DNA from 2 places in the Micromonospora sp. URMC 107 genome. Region 1 is predicted to be linked to the other one. Evidence: riboswitches for the same ligand, from Rfam matches in the RefSeq annotation. Region 1 holds a riboswitch; the other holds the start of a gene.

Evidence for each region. Region 1 has a riboswitch for cyclic di-AMP ahead of ACSNN9_RS08390 (coiled-coil domain-containing protein). Riboswitches for the same ligand answer to the same signal wherever they lie in the genome.
Region 2: another riboswitch for cyclic di-AMP. It lies ahead of ACSNN9_RS22380 (C39 family peptidase); the one in region 1 lies ahead of ACSNN9_RS08390 (coiled-coil domain-containing protein).

Annotation. Positions count from the first base shown of each region.
Region 1 is NZ_JBPQTK010000024.1:3,293-10,825, forward strand. It holds gene surE (5'/3'-nucleotidase SurE) at 1-318, opposite strand, end outside; gene ACSNN9_RS08380 (1-phosphofructokinase family hexose kinase) at 315-1,292, opposite strand; gene ACSNN9_RS08385 (SRPBCC family protein) at 1,471-1,938, shown strand; gene ACSNN9_RS08390 (coiled-coil domain-containing protein) at 2,017-3,108, opposite strand; cyclic di-AMP (ydaO/yuaA leader) riboswitch at 3,122-3,253, opposite strand; gene ACSNN9_RS08395 (cation diffusion facilitator family transporter) at 3,407-4,324, opposite strand; gene ACSNN9_RS08400 (HelD family protein) at 4,401-6,518, opposite strand; gene ACSNN9_RS08405 (alpha/beta fold hydrolase) at 6,683-7,533, opposite strand, start outside.
Region 2 is NZ_JBPQTK010000116.1:203-7,735, forward strand. It holds gene ACSNN9_RS22375 (hypothetical protein) at 1-728, shown strand, start outside; cyclic di-AMP (ydaO/yuaA leader) riboswitch at 1,036-1,176, shown strand; gene ACSNN9_RS22380 (C39 family peptidase) at 1,405-2,250, shown strand; gene ACSNN9_RS22385 (alpha/beta fold hydrolase) at 2,356-3,099, shown strand; gene ACSNN9_RS22390 (CDP-glycerol glycerophosphotransferase family protein) at 3,206-4,933, opposite strand; gene ACSNN9_RS22395 (D-ribitol-5-phosphate cytidylyltransferase) at 4,969-6,471, opposite strand; gene ACSNN9_RS22400 (ABC transporter ATP-binding protein) at 6,595-7,392, opposite strand; gene ACSNN9_RS22405 (ABC transporter permease) at 7,385-7,533, opposite strand, start outside.

The sequences.
Region 1 (7,533 bases):
CGCACCCCGGTTGATGCCGGAGAGCACCACCGTCGGCGGGGGTCCGAAGGCGCCGTGCACCGCGATCAGCGCGATGAAGCCGGGGGAGCCGCCGACCGCGAACGCCGGCACTCCCGGCAGCTCCGACAGCGGGTGCTCGTGGACCACCACGTGACCGTCGCGCTCCACGGCGGTCATCGCGGCGCTGGTGCCGCTCGCCTCCTCCAGCGGCGCGGCGACCACCACGTCCAGGCCCCGGTCCGCCGCCGCCCGCGCCAGCGCCTGGATGCCGGGCGCGGCGATCCCGTCGTCGTTGGTCACCAGCACCCGCAGCGTCATCGCTCGGCCGCCCGGTCGGCCAGCTCGTCGGGGCTGGTCCGCTCCTGTGGCCGGCTGCCGGCCGGTACGAGGCGCACCCGGTCGACCAGCCCGGTGATCGAATCGAGCCGGCCGGTGCCCAGGCCGTGCCGGGTCACGTTCAGCGCGCCGGCCGCCGCGCCGGTACGGATCGCGGTGCGCACGTCACCGCCGCGCGCGACCACGGCCGCCACCCCGGCCGTCATCGAGTCGCCCGCCCCGCGCGGGTCGGCCGCCTCCAGCCGGGGCATCTCCACCTCGAAGACCTCGCCGTCGACCAGAGCGAGGGCGGGCTTGTCGGCCCGGCTCACCACCACGTTCTCGGCGCCGCCGGCGTGCAGGTCGTACAGGGCCCGGGTGAGCTGCTCCTCGTCCTCGCCGTCGGCGCGGCCGTCGGCGATCAGCTCCTCGTGGCTGACCTTGAGGAAGAAGACGCCGCTCTGGAGCACGGCGTCGAGGTGCTCGCCGCAGAGGTCGACCACCACCCGGCTGCCGTTGGCCCCGAGGTCGGCGGCGAACCGCCGGTAGAGGTCGGCCGGGACCAGCGACGGCTCGTTCGGCCCGCTCAGCACGCTGACCGTGGCGCGCAGCCCCTCGCCGAGCGCCAGGTTGTAGAGCTCGTCCAGCTCGTGCCGGCTGAGCGGCTGGCCGGGCACGTCGACGATCTCCTCCCGGGAGCCCTCCCGCCGATCGTGCACGTACCCGCCGCTGCCGGAGTCGCGGAGCACCACCTTCAGGTTGACCCCCTCGCTGACCAGCAGCGGCTCCAGCACCTGGCCGATCTCGCCACCGAGGGCGGTGCAGAGCACCACGTCGACCCCGAGCGACATGACCATCCGGGCCTGCCAGACGCCCTGCCCGCCGGGGTGCAGGTGCAGCTCCGGCGCGTCGCTGGGCTGGTCGACGGTCACCGTCAGCCGGGGCGTGGGCGCGAAGACCATCACGTGCCCGCTCATCCGTCGTACCCGTTCATGCGCCCACCCTCCACCGATCGACACGTGACGTGACCATCCATCAGCCGACCGTAGTGGGATTCGGGCCCGGGCGTCCGGACTCCGGGTGGGATCGGCGCGGCGTTGCCAGCGCGCCCGGCATGCGCGACGATCGGGCGACCATCGACGGCGGGGAGACGGCGTGCTCAGGCGGGATTCCTTCAGCTACACCGTCCAGGCGCGCTGCTCCCTCGCGGAGGCCGCGGCGCTGCTCGCCGATCCCCGCCGGCAGGAGGAGCTGCACCCGCTCATCGTCCGGGTCCGTCGGGTGCCGCCCCGCCCCGGCGCGCGCGCCAGCTACGACATCACCGATCGACTCGCCGCCGGGCCGGTGCGCCTGCCGATCACCTACCGGGCCGACGTCCTCGTCCACGATCCCGACGAGATCGTCACCGTGGCGCGGCAGTGGCCCGCCACCACGGTGCGCAACCACACCCGGCTGCGGGTGGAGCCCGACGACGTGGTCCGCATCGACGTGGAGATCACCCTCTCCGCGCCCGCGCCGCTCTTCGGCTACGCGTTCCGCCAGGCCCGCGCAGCCCACCTCGGGCTGGCCGCCCGCCTCGCCGTGGCCCTCGACACGCGCCCGCCCGGGCCGCCGGCCGACTGACCAACGGGACGACCGGAGTCGGCGGGCGCCCGCGCCCCCGGTGACCCGCCGACGGGCGGGGCACCGGGGCGCGGGCCGTCAGTAGACCGACAGGTGCACGTGGTTGGTGTGGTCGCTGGACGGGTCGCCGTTGGCCCCGCTGTACGACTTCCATCCGCTGCTCGGCAGCCAGATCTGCCTGTACCAGATCACGTAGAGCACGGCGAGCCGGTCGGCGTTGCGCACGTAGAACGCCGCCAGGTTGTTGCCGTACGTCCGGTCGCCACCGGTGGCGTCGCCGCCGAAGCCGCCCTTCTGGGCCGCGAAGTCGCAGGCCCGGCCCTTCGGGTGCTCGCCCGAGCCGCCGGGACGGTAGCAGGAGACGTAGCGGGTGAAGCCCGCCGCCTTGGCCTGGTTGAGCGCGTGCAGGGTGCGCGGGGTGATGCAGCCGTTGGCGGGGGTGGGGTCGTTGACGCTGCACGACTCACGCGGCCAGGAGCCGTCGGAGTTGCGCGGCGCCGCCTTCGCCGTCTTGTTCGAGGTGCCGCCCGGCGAGGCGCCCCCGCCCGCGGACTGTCGCTGTCGCTGTTCCTGTTGCTGCTTCCGGTTGGCGACCGTCAGCGCCCGTTCGGCCTGCTCCTTGCGCTTGGCCATCACGGTGACCTGCTTGCGCTGCTCCCGGATCTCGCCGTCCAGGGCGAGCTTGGTGCGGGTGGCCTCGTCCCGGGTCTCCTGGAGTTCGCGCAGGGCCCGGTCCTCCTTGGCGGCGACCGCGTCGAGGGCGGCGGCGCGGTCCATGAAGCCGTCCGGTGAGCCGCTGTTGAGCAGGGCGGACGCCACGCTGAGCCGGCCGGTGCGGTAGGCGGCCCCCGCGATCTCGCCGACGTTGGCGGTGCGCGCGGTCAGCTCGACCTCGGTGGTCTTGAGCTGCGCGGTGAGCTGCTGCTGCCGCTTGGTCGACGTCTCCAGGGCGCGCTTGGCGTCGAGGTAGCCCTTGCTGGCCGCCTCCAGCTGGTCCCGCAGGGCGGGGGTGCCGCCCTCCTGGTCCTGGCCGGGAGCCGCGGCGAGCAGGCCGGCGCGGGTGGTGGCCGCCGCCGGGGCGGCGGTGACCGGGGCCACCGCGGCGCCCAGGGCGAGCATCGTGGCGATCAGGGCCGCCGTTCGGGCGGCACGTCGTCGTACAGGTGCCATCACGGGCATACACGTGTCCTTCCGTCAGCCGCCGACCGGGTTAGCTGACGGGTTCGGGACGGAAGATCCCTACCGCTGACGCGGATGCACCCCACGAACATGGTTCCCCGGTTCGCCCCGCCGGGCGATTAGGCGGCGACCACCGCCGGCACCGGTGGGTGCCGCCTGGCGGAGGCCGAAGCCGAGCCTACCGGTGCCGGTGTGACTGGTGCAGCGCAGGTGACGGACGGTGTGCGTCCACTAACAGTCAAATCCGGCATAAGGCAACAATACTATCCCAGAATTAAGGTTGTCCTCATTACCACTCCACCGCCCCGCAGGCCCCGGGCGACGCTCCCGGCTCGATCTGCAACGTGGCGTGTTCGATCTGGAAGTCGTCGTGCAGCGCGGCCCGGGCGGCGGCCAGCACCGCGCCCACCTCCGCGCCGGGCGCCATCGTCAGGTGCGCCGAGGCCACCTCCATCCCGGAGGTCAGCGTCCAGACGTGCAGGTCGTGCACCTCGGCGACGCCCGGCACGGCGGCCAGCCGGTCGTGCACCGCGGTGACCTGGAGGTGTTCCGGCGCGGCCTGTACGAGGATGCGCAGCGCGGCCCGACCGAGCCGCCAGGTGCGGGGCAGGATGAACAGCCCGATCGCGACGGCCACCAACGGGTCGGCCCACCACCAGCCGGTGGTGGCGATCAGCAGCGCCGCCCCGATCACGCCCAGTGACCCCAGTAGGTCGCCGAGCACCTCCAGGTAGGCGCCGTGCACATTGATGCTCTCCTTCGCGCCGGAGCGCAGCAGCGCGAAGGCGCCGACGTTGGCGAGCAGGCCGAACACGGCGACCACCAGCATCGGGCCCGCCAGCACCTCGGGCGGGTCGCCGAAGCGGCGCACCGCCTCGACCACGACGTAGACCGCGACGCCGGAGAGCAGCACGGCGTTGGCCAGCGCGGCCAGCACCTCCAGCCGGTAGAGGCCGAAGGTGCGCTGCGGATCGGCGCCCGCCCGCCGGGTGGCGGCGATCGCCGCGAGCGCCATGCCGATGCCGAGCACGTCGGTGAACATGTGCCCGGCGTCGCTCAGCAGGGCCAGGGAGCCCGTGCGGAAGGCGGCCACCGCCTCCACCACCATCAGGCCGGCGAGCAGCCCGAACGCCGCCCAGAGCCGGCCCCGGTGGCGGTGTGCGGCATTCGCCACCGACCCGTGATGGTGGTCATGACCTGCGCCCACGCGCCCACCCTCCGTCAGGCGTCCGGATTCGCGTCCAATCTATGTTCACATCGCTATGTATGCAAGTAACGTGGCCTCAGCCGGTCGGGTCGACGGTGGTCAGACGCTGGGTGGCCCGGGACAGCGCGACGTAGAGCGTCCGCACCCCCGAACCCGGGTCGGCCCGGATCTCACCAGGGGCGACGAGGACGACCCCGTCGTACTCCATGCCCTTGGCCTCCAGGCTGGTCACCACCTGCAGGCGCGGCGCGGCCAGCCCGCCCAGCCAGCCGACCACCTCGTCGCGGCGGGGCACCGGCGTGATCACGCCGACCGTGCCCTCGACCTCGGCGAGCAGCGCGCGGGCCGCCGCCACGACGGCGCTCTCCAGCTCCGCCGGGGGCACCGCCAGTTCGACCGGGTCGACGCCGGTGGAGCGCACCGCCCTGGGCAGCGGCAGGTCCGGGTGCAGCCGGCGGATCTCGGCCGCCGCCACCGCGAAGATCTCCGCCGAGTTGCGGTAGTTCGTGGTGAGGGTGAAGTGGTGCCGCTTGCGCCGGCCCAACGCCTGGTCCCGGGCCCGGGTCAGCTCCTCGGGGTCCCCCGTCCACGCCGTCTGGGCCGGGTCGCCCACCACCGTCCACGAGGCCAGCCGGCCGCGCCGGCCGATCATCCGCCACTGCATCGGCGAGACGTCCTGCGACTCGTCGACCACCACGTGCGCGTACTCCCGGTAGTCCTCCGGGCGCTCCCGGGCCGCCTCGCGGGCGGCGCGCTGCCGGTCGGCGAAGGTGCTCAGCTCGCGGACCCCGCCGGCCAGCTGGAACGGGTCCCGCCTGGCCCGGGCCGGCCTCATCGGCTTGCCGAGCAACGCGTCCAGCTCGTCGAGCAGCGCGATGTCGGCGATCGTCAGCCCGGCGGCGTCGAGGCTGCGGTACGCGTCGGTCAGCAGCCGGATCTCGGCGCGGGAGAGGATCCCGGCGGCGTACCGGTGCAGCCGGTCCGGGCGGGCCAGCCAGCCCAGCACGTGCCGGGGGTGCAGCCGCGGCCACCACGCCTTGAGGAACTCCCGGAACTCCGGCCGCTCGGCGATCTCGTCCTCGAACGCGCGCTGCTCCGGCAGCCGGCCGACGCCCAACCGGCGGGCCTGCGCCCAGAGCGCCGCGAAGACCCCGTCGAAGCCGGCCCGGCGCACCTCGTTGCGCCGGGCGCCCCGGGGCAACGCCCGGTCCCGGATGCCGTCCAGCTCGCGGCGCTCCAGCCGGAGCAGCTCGCCCCGGTAGAGCAGGCGCAGCTCGTTCGGGCCGCCCGGCACCGCGTCCCGGGCCGCCCGCTCCAGCACCCGCCGCATCCGCAGCGAACCCTTGACCGCCGCCACCGCCGGCGGATCGGTGCGGGTGGCGGTCATGCCCGCGAAGAGCGTGCCCAGCGAGTGCAGGGTGGCGGTGTCCTCGCCGAGCGAGGGCAGCACCGAGGCGATGTACTCGACGAAGACCGAGGACGGGCCCACCACCAGGATGCCGCCGCCGGCGAACCGGCTGCGGTCGGAATAGAGCAGGTACGCGGCCCGGTGCAGGGCGACGGCCGTCTTCCCGGTGCCCGGACCGCCGGACACGATCGTCACGCCCGAGCCGGGGGAGCGGATCGCCTCGTCCTGCTCCCGCTGGATGGTGGCGACGATGTCCCGCATGCCCCGGCCGGTGGCCTTCGACAGCGTGGCCAGCAGCGCGCCGTCGCCGACCACCGCCATGTCGGCGGGCGCGGCGACGGGATCGAGCAGGTCGTCCTCGATCCGGGTGACCCGCTCGGCGGAGGACTGGATCGTGCGCCGCCGCACCACGCCCAGCGGCTGCGCCGGGGTGGCCTGGTAGAAGGCGGCGGCGGCCGGGGCCCGCCAGTCCACCACCAGGGTGGAGGCGTCGTCGTCCCGGATGCCGAGCCGCCCGACGTGCAGCACCTGCCGGTCGAGCAGGTCCAGCCGGCCGAAGACCAGGCCCTCGTGCTCGGCGTCCAGCATGTGCCGCCGCCGCGCGGCGTGGAACACCATCGCGTCCCGTTCGACCAGCGCCCCGAAGTTGCCCACCCGGGCGAGCCGGTAGCCCTCCTTCTCGGCGCTGACCGCCGACCGGCGCAGCTCGGCCAGTCGGGCGTACACCCGGTCGAGATGCCGCTGCTCGACGGCGATCTCCTGTTCCAGGGTGGTCTGGTCGGTCACCGCTCGCTCCTCCTGACGTCGGCGGCGGGCGGCGCGAACCGTGCGAACCGCGCCAGGCCAACCGCAAGAGGGTACGGCCCGCGCGCAACCAGCGGCGCGACCGGTGCGGGAAAGGAACCCGCGTCACGCCCGCGGGGGCCGCGGCGCGCTCCCGGACGCCCGGCTCAGTCCGCGCGGGCGGCGGCGGTGGCGTCGGCCCCCGGGACGGCGAGCACGCGCCGCAGCACGCCGCCCAGCGCCGCGTTGACCTCGTCGGGGCGTTCCATCATCAGCATGTGCCCGGCGCCCGGGCAGACGGTCAGCTCGGTCGCCGGCAGCGCGGCGGCGATCGACTCGGCGCAGGGTGGCGGGGTGAGGCGGTCCCGGTCGCCGACCAGGGCCGCCGCCGGCAGGTGGGCGAGCGCGGTGAGGGTGTCCAGCCGGTGCTGCGTGCCGATGGAGGCGCGGAACCCGCCGATCGAGCGCAGGGAGGCGCGGGCCACCGCCGAGGTGACCAGCCGGATGTCGTGGGGGTCGCAGCGGTCGCCGAAGAGCATCCAGCGGATGCTGGGACGCAGGGCGCGCAGCAGCGCCCGGGGCGGCCGCCAGGACCCGCACCGGGCCAGGACGCCGGCCCCGGTGGTCTCGGCGAGCCGGATCAACCGGGCGATCCGGGGCGAGAGGCCGTACGCGGTGTGCGTGTGGCCCTCGGCGGTGGTGGAGACGAAGACCAGCCCGGCCGTCCGGGCGGCGAAGTGCCCGGGGTGCCGGTGCGCGTACTCCATGATCGTCATGCCGCCCATCGAGTGGCCGACCAGCACGACGCGGCCGGCCGGGACCACCTCGTCCAGCACCGCGGCGAGGTCGTCGCCGAGCTGGGCCACCGTGGCGGTGGGCAGCGCCATGCAGCTCGACCGGCCGTGGCCGCGAGCGTCGTAGGTGACCACCCGTACCGCGTCGTCGAATCGTTCCCGCAGGTCGGCGAGCTGCCGGTGCCAGGCCCGCCCGTCCAGCGTCCAGCCGTGCAGCAGCACGA
Region 2 (7,533 bases), on a different contig from region 1:
AGGCCGCCGTCATCTGGTCGGTCCTGCTCCTGCTGGCCCTGACCGTGCTCGCCGTGCTGGTCGCCCGCCCCGAGTGGGCCCGTCCCGTCGACGCTCCGGTAGCGCCGCCGGCCGACGATCCCGCGACGGAGGTGGCCGACGCGGCCGACCTGCGCCGCTACGCCGAGGAGGTGGCGGTCGCGGCGGCCCGGGCCGCCCGGACCGCCCGGCGGCGACGGGCCGACTGGCTCGCCGCGCAGGAGGAGGCCGACCGGGCCTGGCAGGCGTACGACGAGGCGGAGACGGCCGCCCGCCGGTTGACCGCAGCCGCCCTCCTGCCCGCCCCGCACACCCCACGCACGCCCGCCGAGTACGCCGCCCGGGAGCGCTGGCTGCACCACGCCGCGATGGCCGCCCACTGGCGTGGGGACCTCTCCGCCCGTCAACTCAGCGACGTGTTCGCCCGCCGGGCGGGCTGGGATCCCCGGCGGCACCCGGCCGAGCAGGAGATCGTGCTGGCCCGCGCGGTACGCGACGCGAAGCGCGCTCGCCACCGCGCCGCCGCCGAACGGGAACGGGCCGCGTGGCGCGACGCCGACCTGGCCGCCGAGGCGGCGCGGGCGCTGGCCGTGGAGGCGTACGCCGCGGCGGCCCGGCTCCGCCCGGGCCGGCTCCCCGCGCCGCGGGCGGCGTCCGCCGCGCCCCGGCCCGTGCCCGCGGCGCGCTGGCGGCCCGCCCGGGTGGGCTGACCGCACGCCGTCCCCGCGACGTCGAGGAATCCTTCGGTGACGCCGGTCACCATGCCGGCGAACCGGTCAACCGGCGCGGCGCGGTCGATTCCCGCCGGGCTTTCGACGCCGATGTCCGCCACTCGTCCCGTTGTCACCCTAAGGTGCGCTCAGAAACGGTCGTCCCATTGAGTCGCGTCAGTGGCGAAGTGCCCGCAAAAATTGCCGCTAGATCAAGGTTTAACCAGGTGGGACGGGGTTGGCAGGGCCTGGGCCGGCCAGTAGTGTCGGCGCGTCCGGTGCGGTACCCGATCGCCAGAGGCGACGCCGCGCCGACCCGCCTAATCGTGAACGACGAACCGGGGACCCAGTGCTTGTTGGGGTGAATCCGTGGGCCTTGGGCCCGTGGTAGGGCGTTCTTCCCGCCCGAATCCGTCAGCTAACCCGGTCGGCGGTGTCGGAAGGAGTTCCATCCCCATGCCACACCCGTCCACCCCTCGGTTGTTCCGCCGTCTCCACGGCGCCGCGGTGCCTGTGCTCGTCCGTCCGCCGGTAACGAGCTGACCCACCGGTCACCGTCCGTCGCCCGGCATCCCGGGCGCATCCCCTGAGTGGTCCACGACCCGCCCGGACGTCCGTCCGCGCGGCGGTCCGCCCTGCCCTCGGCGCGGACCGACGACCGCTCACCCCCGAGCCCGTGGAGGAAACCGTGAAGCACCACCTCAAGCGACAGCTGCGTCGCCTCACGTCCGAGCGTCCGTACCAGCTGGCCGCCGCGTCCGCTGCGGCGCTCGTGCTGGCGTCGGGCTCCGGCGCGCTGCTGGCCGGCACCGACGAGGCCCCCGCCGCCGCGCAGGCCCCGGTGGCCGCGACCGAACTGCGGGACGACACCGCGGCCTCGCGCAGCCAGGCCCGGGTCGCGACCGCCCCGTCCAGCGTCGCCCCGGCCCCGTCCAGCGCCGCCCCCTCGGCCAGCGCCACCAGCGCCGCCCCGGACCCGGACGTGACCCGCAAGCCGGCCCCGCCGAAGCCCCCGGCCGACAAGACCCTGGACTACGACTACCAGGCCCAGACGACCTTCTACAACTGCGGTCCGGCGGCCGTCCGGCACGCCCTCAGCGCCGCCGGCATCGCGCGCAGCCAGGACGCCCTCGGCGCCCAGCTGGGCACCGACCAGATGGGCACCGACTCGGCCCAGGACACCACCCGCGTGTTGAACGCGACGGTCAAGGGCGACCCGTACCGTACCCGGATGATCCCGGGCGGCGCCGCCACCCCGGCCCAGATGGACCGGCTCCAGGCCGACGTGGTCGCGGCCATCGGCGACGGGCGGGGCGTCGTGGTGAACGTCGCCGGCAGCGCCACGGACACCGAAGGCGGCTGGCACTCCTTCCCCGGCGGCCACTACATCGCCGTCGTGGGCTACCAGGACGAGGGGCGGCTGGTGAAGATCGCCGACTCGGCGAACCCGGCGACCGCGTCGTACTGGATGAGCACCATCGCCCTGGCGAACTGGGCGGCCACCCGCGGCTACTCCGCCTGAGCGACAGCGCCGGGCGTCGGCTCCCCGTCCCGGGGGTCGGCGCCCGTTGTCGTGTCCGGGTCAGGGCCCTCGCCCGCGGCGTCCCGTGGTGGCACACTGCGCCCCATGGTCGATGAATCGGGTGACCGGGACGGCCGGCGGGTGCTCCTGCTGCTGCACGGGATGGGCGCCACCGGCGAGGTGTGGCTGCCCTGGGCGCCGCTGCTGGAGCGTCGCTGGGCGGGGCGGTGGCTGGCGCCGGACCTCGCCGGCCACGGCTGGTCGCCGCCGCTGCCGGCGTACTCCTTCCCGGGGCTGGCCGCGCGGATCGCCACGGGGCTCGCGGCGGGGGACCGGCTCGTCGTGCTGGGGCACTCCCTCGGCGGGGTGGTCGGCCTGGCGCTGGCCGCCCGGAGCGCCGGGCTGCCGGTCGACGCCGTGATCGGGCTCGGCATCAAGGCCGTCTGGTCGCCGGCGGAGCTGGCGAAGGCGGGGGAGCTGGCCGCCCGCCCGGTGACCTGGTTCGCGAGCCGGGACGAGGCGGCCCGCCGCTACCTGCGGGTGGCCGGCCTGACCGGGCTCTTCGCCCCCGACCATCCCGTCGTGGAGGCCGGGCTGCGGCAGGTCGACGGCCGCTGGCGGCTGGCGATGGACCCGGCCGCGTTCGGCGTGGGCGCGCCGGACCTGCCCGCCCTGCTGGCGGCGACCGACGTGCCGGTGCTGCTGGCCCGCGGCGAGCACGACCCCATGGTCACCGACGCCCAGCTCAAGGAGCTGGGCGTGCCGGTCGCCACCCTGCCCGGTCTCGGCCACAACGCCCACGTGGAGGCCCCCGAGGCGGTCCTGGCCCTCGTCGACCCGTACCGCTGACAGCTGCCCCGCCCCGAGGCGCGGCGTCGAGGATTCCGGGTGCGGACGACCGTCGCGTGCCGCAGCGGCGGGAGCCTGACCCGGAGAGGGGCGCCCGAGCAGGGTGTCAGGCGGTGGGGGAGAGCGCCGCGTCGTCCGGGTCGAGCGGCAGGCCGGTCCCGCCCGCGGCGCGCGGGGCCGGCGGGTTCCAGCCCCCGTCGAGCTGGCGCCGCGCGGCCTCCAGGAACGCCTCGGCGTACGACTCGGCGGGGAAGTCGCCCAGGTAGCGGCTCCGGGTGGCCCACCGGGCCGACGCCAGCGGGTCGGTGTCCAGCAGCGCGGTCAGCACCTCGTCGACGTTGGACATGTCGCGGCGCAGCACGTAGCCCGACGCGGCGAGCGGGAACTGCTCGCAGAACCGGTCGCCGGAGTCCCCCATGTCGGTCACCGCGTACGGCTTGCCGGAGTAGAGGTAGTCGGAGATCACCCCGGACACGTCGGAGATCAGCGCGTCCGAGCGGTTCACGCACTCGGTCAGGGTCAGTTCCCGGCTCGCGGCGGCGCCGAAGACGTGCTGGCGGCCGCTGCGGGCCCGGTCCGCCGCCAGCAGCTCGGCGAGCCGGCCCAGCTGCCGGGCGGAGGCCGGGTTCTGCGAGGTGTACGGGTGGGCCCGCAGGATCACCGTCGCGCCCCGGTCGAGCAGCCGGCGCAGCAGGGTCTCGGCCACCGGCAGGGAGCAGTAGTTGGCGTCCGCGTGGTGCCCGGTCCAGGTCGGCGTGTAGAGCACGGTCGGGTTGCCCCGGCCGTGCGCCGGTTCCGGGCGTACCTCGATCGCCTCGACCTGCGGGCGGCCGACGATGACGAACTTCTCCGCCGGGATGTCCACCCCGGCGCGGGCGTACCGGTCGATGGCGGCCTGGCCGGCGACGAAGATCCGGTCGAAGATCGCCGAGACGGGGTTGGCGCTGGGGGCCTTGTCGCTGTCGCCGTGGTGCAGTTGGACGTGGGTCAGCTGGGTGAAGCGGATGCAGTGGCTGTTCTTCGCGCCGTGGTTGACGTAGAACGCCACCCGCAGGCTCGGCACCAGCGCCTCGTCCATCGCCTTGGTGGTGGGGCAGTAGACGACCGGCGCGCGGGTGGCCGCCGCGACCACGGGCAGGAACTCCGGCTCGCGCACCATCACCAGGAACGGCCGGCCGATCCGCTCCAGGTACGGCAGCCACATGGTGACCTGGTACTCCGAACCGGGCGGCGCGGAGAAGTGGAGCAGGAACTCGGGCTGGTGCCCGCGCAGCGCGCGGGACACCGCCGAGCCGCCGGCCCCCGGCCGGAACCGGCGCCTGGCCAGGTCCAGCCCGACCGCGGCGGCGCCGCCGGCGACCACGGCGACGGCCGCCAGCGCGACGCCGGCCGGCAGACCCACGACGGCCGCCAGCGCCAGCAGGGCGAGCAGCCCCGCCAGCGCGTCGCCGAGGCGGGCGGCGACCAGCGGCGTCCAGGTGCGCACCGGCAGGTTCGCGGCGCGCACCTCCAGGCCGCCGGCGTCCCGGAGCGGATTGACCAGCAGCACCAGCCCCAGCAGGGCCAGTGCGGTGGTGGCCAGCGCGGGGTCGAACCCGGCGTCGAGGCGGCGGGCGTACCCGACCAGGATCGCCGCCGCGACCAGCGCGGTCTCCGCCGCGTTGTCGGCGCCCGGCCGCACCCGCCGCTCCCAGGTGACCGCCGCGAGGGCGGCCACGGCCAGCCCCAGCCCCCAGCCGGTCGCGCCGGTCAGCGCGACGACGAGGAACGCCAGCACCGCCAGGCCGGTGGCCAGCGCGCGGGCGAGCAGCTTGCGTACCAGGTCACCACGCATGTCGGCTCCGTCTCCCGCCGTGCCCGAGAACCGCGTCAGCCGGCGTCGGCGAGGCTGGCGTCGCGCTCGGCCCGTGTCGGCCCCGGCTGGGTCGGCACCTCGCCCGGCGCGCGGCGCACGTCGATGACCTGACCGGTCAGGTCCGAGATCAGCACGTCCAGCGACGACCGGGCGACGGTCTCGGCGGCGAGCAGGGTGTGCTCCGGCTCCTCGCCGAACGCCTTGGTGCGCATCGGGGTCGCGGTGCGCTCGGGGTTGACGCAGTTGACCCGTACGCCGAACTCCGCCCACTCGTCGGAGAGCGCCTGGGTGAGGTTGACCAGGGCCGCCTTGGTCGAGGAGTAGAGCGCGTAGCGGGCCCGGCCCCGGGTGTAGGAGCTGGAGGTGTAGAGCAGCAGCTGACCCTTGGTCTGCTGGAGGTAGGGCAGCGACTGGCGGGCGACGATGACCGGCCCCACGAAGTTGACCTGGAGCACCCGGTCCATGGTCTCCTGGTCCATCTCGGCGAGGGCGCCCTTCTCCAGGATGCCGGCGGTGACCACCACGTGGTCGATCCGGCCGGTGGCCTCGAAGGCGGTCTTCAGCGCCGCCTCGACGTCCTCGGCGCGCTCGACGTGGGTGCCGGTGCTGGAGCGGCTGAACGGGAAGACCTGCGCGCCGTAGCGGCGGGCCAGCTCGGCGAGGTCGTGGCCGATGCCGTAGCTGCCGCCGAAGATCACGATGGTCCGGCCGGTCAGCTCCTCGGTGTAGCTGCGCTCGTCGGTCACCCGGGGCGCCTGCGCGGCGGCGAGCTGGAAGAGCTTGTCCGCCAGGTGCACGTCGACCGGGTGGGTGACCTTGATGTTCTCGTCGGAGCCGTCGATGACCTTGATCGGCGTGCCGGGCAGGTAGCGCAGCACCACCCCGCAGTCGTCGGTGGCGGCGAAGTGCGGGTCGCCCTCGGCGAGCCGGTAGGCCTCGCGGATGGTGCCCGAGCGGAATGCCTGCGGGGTCTGGCCCCGGCGCAGCGAGGAGCGCACCGGGATGTCGGTGATGCAGTCGTCCTCGTCGACCTGGACGATCGTGTCGGCCGAGGGGATGGCCACGTCGACCGCCGAGTACGTCCAGAGCGCGTTCACGCACTCCCGGACGATCCGGCCGCTGACCAGGGGCCGCACCGCGTCGTGGAAGAGGATGTTGCAGTCGCCCTCGCCGACGGCGTCGAGCGCGATCCGGGTGGTGGCGTTGCGGGTGTCGCCGCCCTCGATCACCTTGGTGACCTTCCGGAAGCCGGCCTTGTCGACGATCTGCTGGGCGTCGGCGACGTGGCCGGTGGCCATCAGTACGACGATCTCGTCGATCTCGGGCGCCGCCTCGAAGACCGCCAGGGTGTGCTCGATGATCGGCTTGCCGGCGATCTTCAACAGCTGCTTCGGGATGCCGAGGCCCAGCCGGGTCCCGGTGCCGCCGGCCAGCACCACCGCCACCGTCCGCGAGGGCCGCCACGGCGCCGGGCCCGCCTTCGCGGTGGCCGGGGCGACGGTGTGGTCCTGCGTCATGTGGCGGTCCTCGCTTCTCGGGGGTGGCGCGGGGTGGGCGGCGGATGGCGGGGCGCCACCGGTTACCGGAAAAACCCTAGCGCGTCGCTGTGGGGCTGCCACCGGGCGCTGCGCCCGGGGATGCTACTTGTGTGCCTCGTACGCCCGGACGACCTCGTCGGTGGGCCCGTCCATCCTCAGCACGCCCCCCTCCAGCCAGATCGTCCGCTCACAGGTGTCGCGGATCGAGCCGATGGAGTGGCTGACGAGGAAGACGGTGCCGGCGCTCGCGCGCAGCTCCCGGACCCGCTGCTCGCTGCGGGCCCGGAACTTCCGGTCGCCGGTGGCCAGCGCCTCGTCGATCAGCAGCACGTCGTGCTTCTTCGCGGCGGCGATGGCGAAGCGGAGCCGGGCCCCCATGCCGGAGGAGTAGGTGCGCATCGGCAGCGAGGCGAAGTCTCCGCGCTCGTTGATGCCGGAGAACTCGATGATCTCCGGGGTGAGGCGCTTGACCTCCTCCGGGGACATGCCCATGGCCAGGCAGCCGATCACCACGTTGCGCTCGCCGGAGAGGTCGTTGAGCAGCGCGGCGTTCACGCCGAGCAGCGACGGCTGGCCCAGGGTGTAGACGGCGCCCCGGTTCACGGGCAGCAGCCCGGCGATGGCCCGCAGCAGGGTGGACTTGCCGGAGCCGTTGCTGCCGATCAGCCCGATCGCCTCGCCCTGGTAGGCGGTGAAGCTCACGCCCTTGACCGCGTGCACCTCGCGGATGTTCGGGGCGTTGGTCCGGGAGGCGATGCGCTTCAGCGCGGCGACCGGACTGGTACCACCGGTGGCGCCCTTGTGGATCCGGTAGATGACGTGCACGTCGTCCACCACGACGGTCGGGATGCGCCGCTGCTCCGCGACGGCGCTGCCCGCAGGCTGGATCTGGTCAGCCACGGCCGTACTCCTCTTCTCCGCGCCAGAAGTAGATGAACCCGCCGATCCCGAACAGCACCGCCCAGCCGACGCCGAGCAGCCAGAGCTGCGTCGGCGAGGACGTGATGTGCTCCGGGTGGGCCGACTCCAGCAGCGAGTACC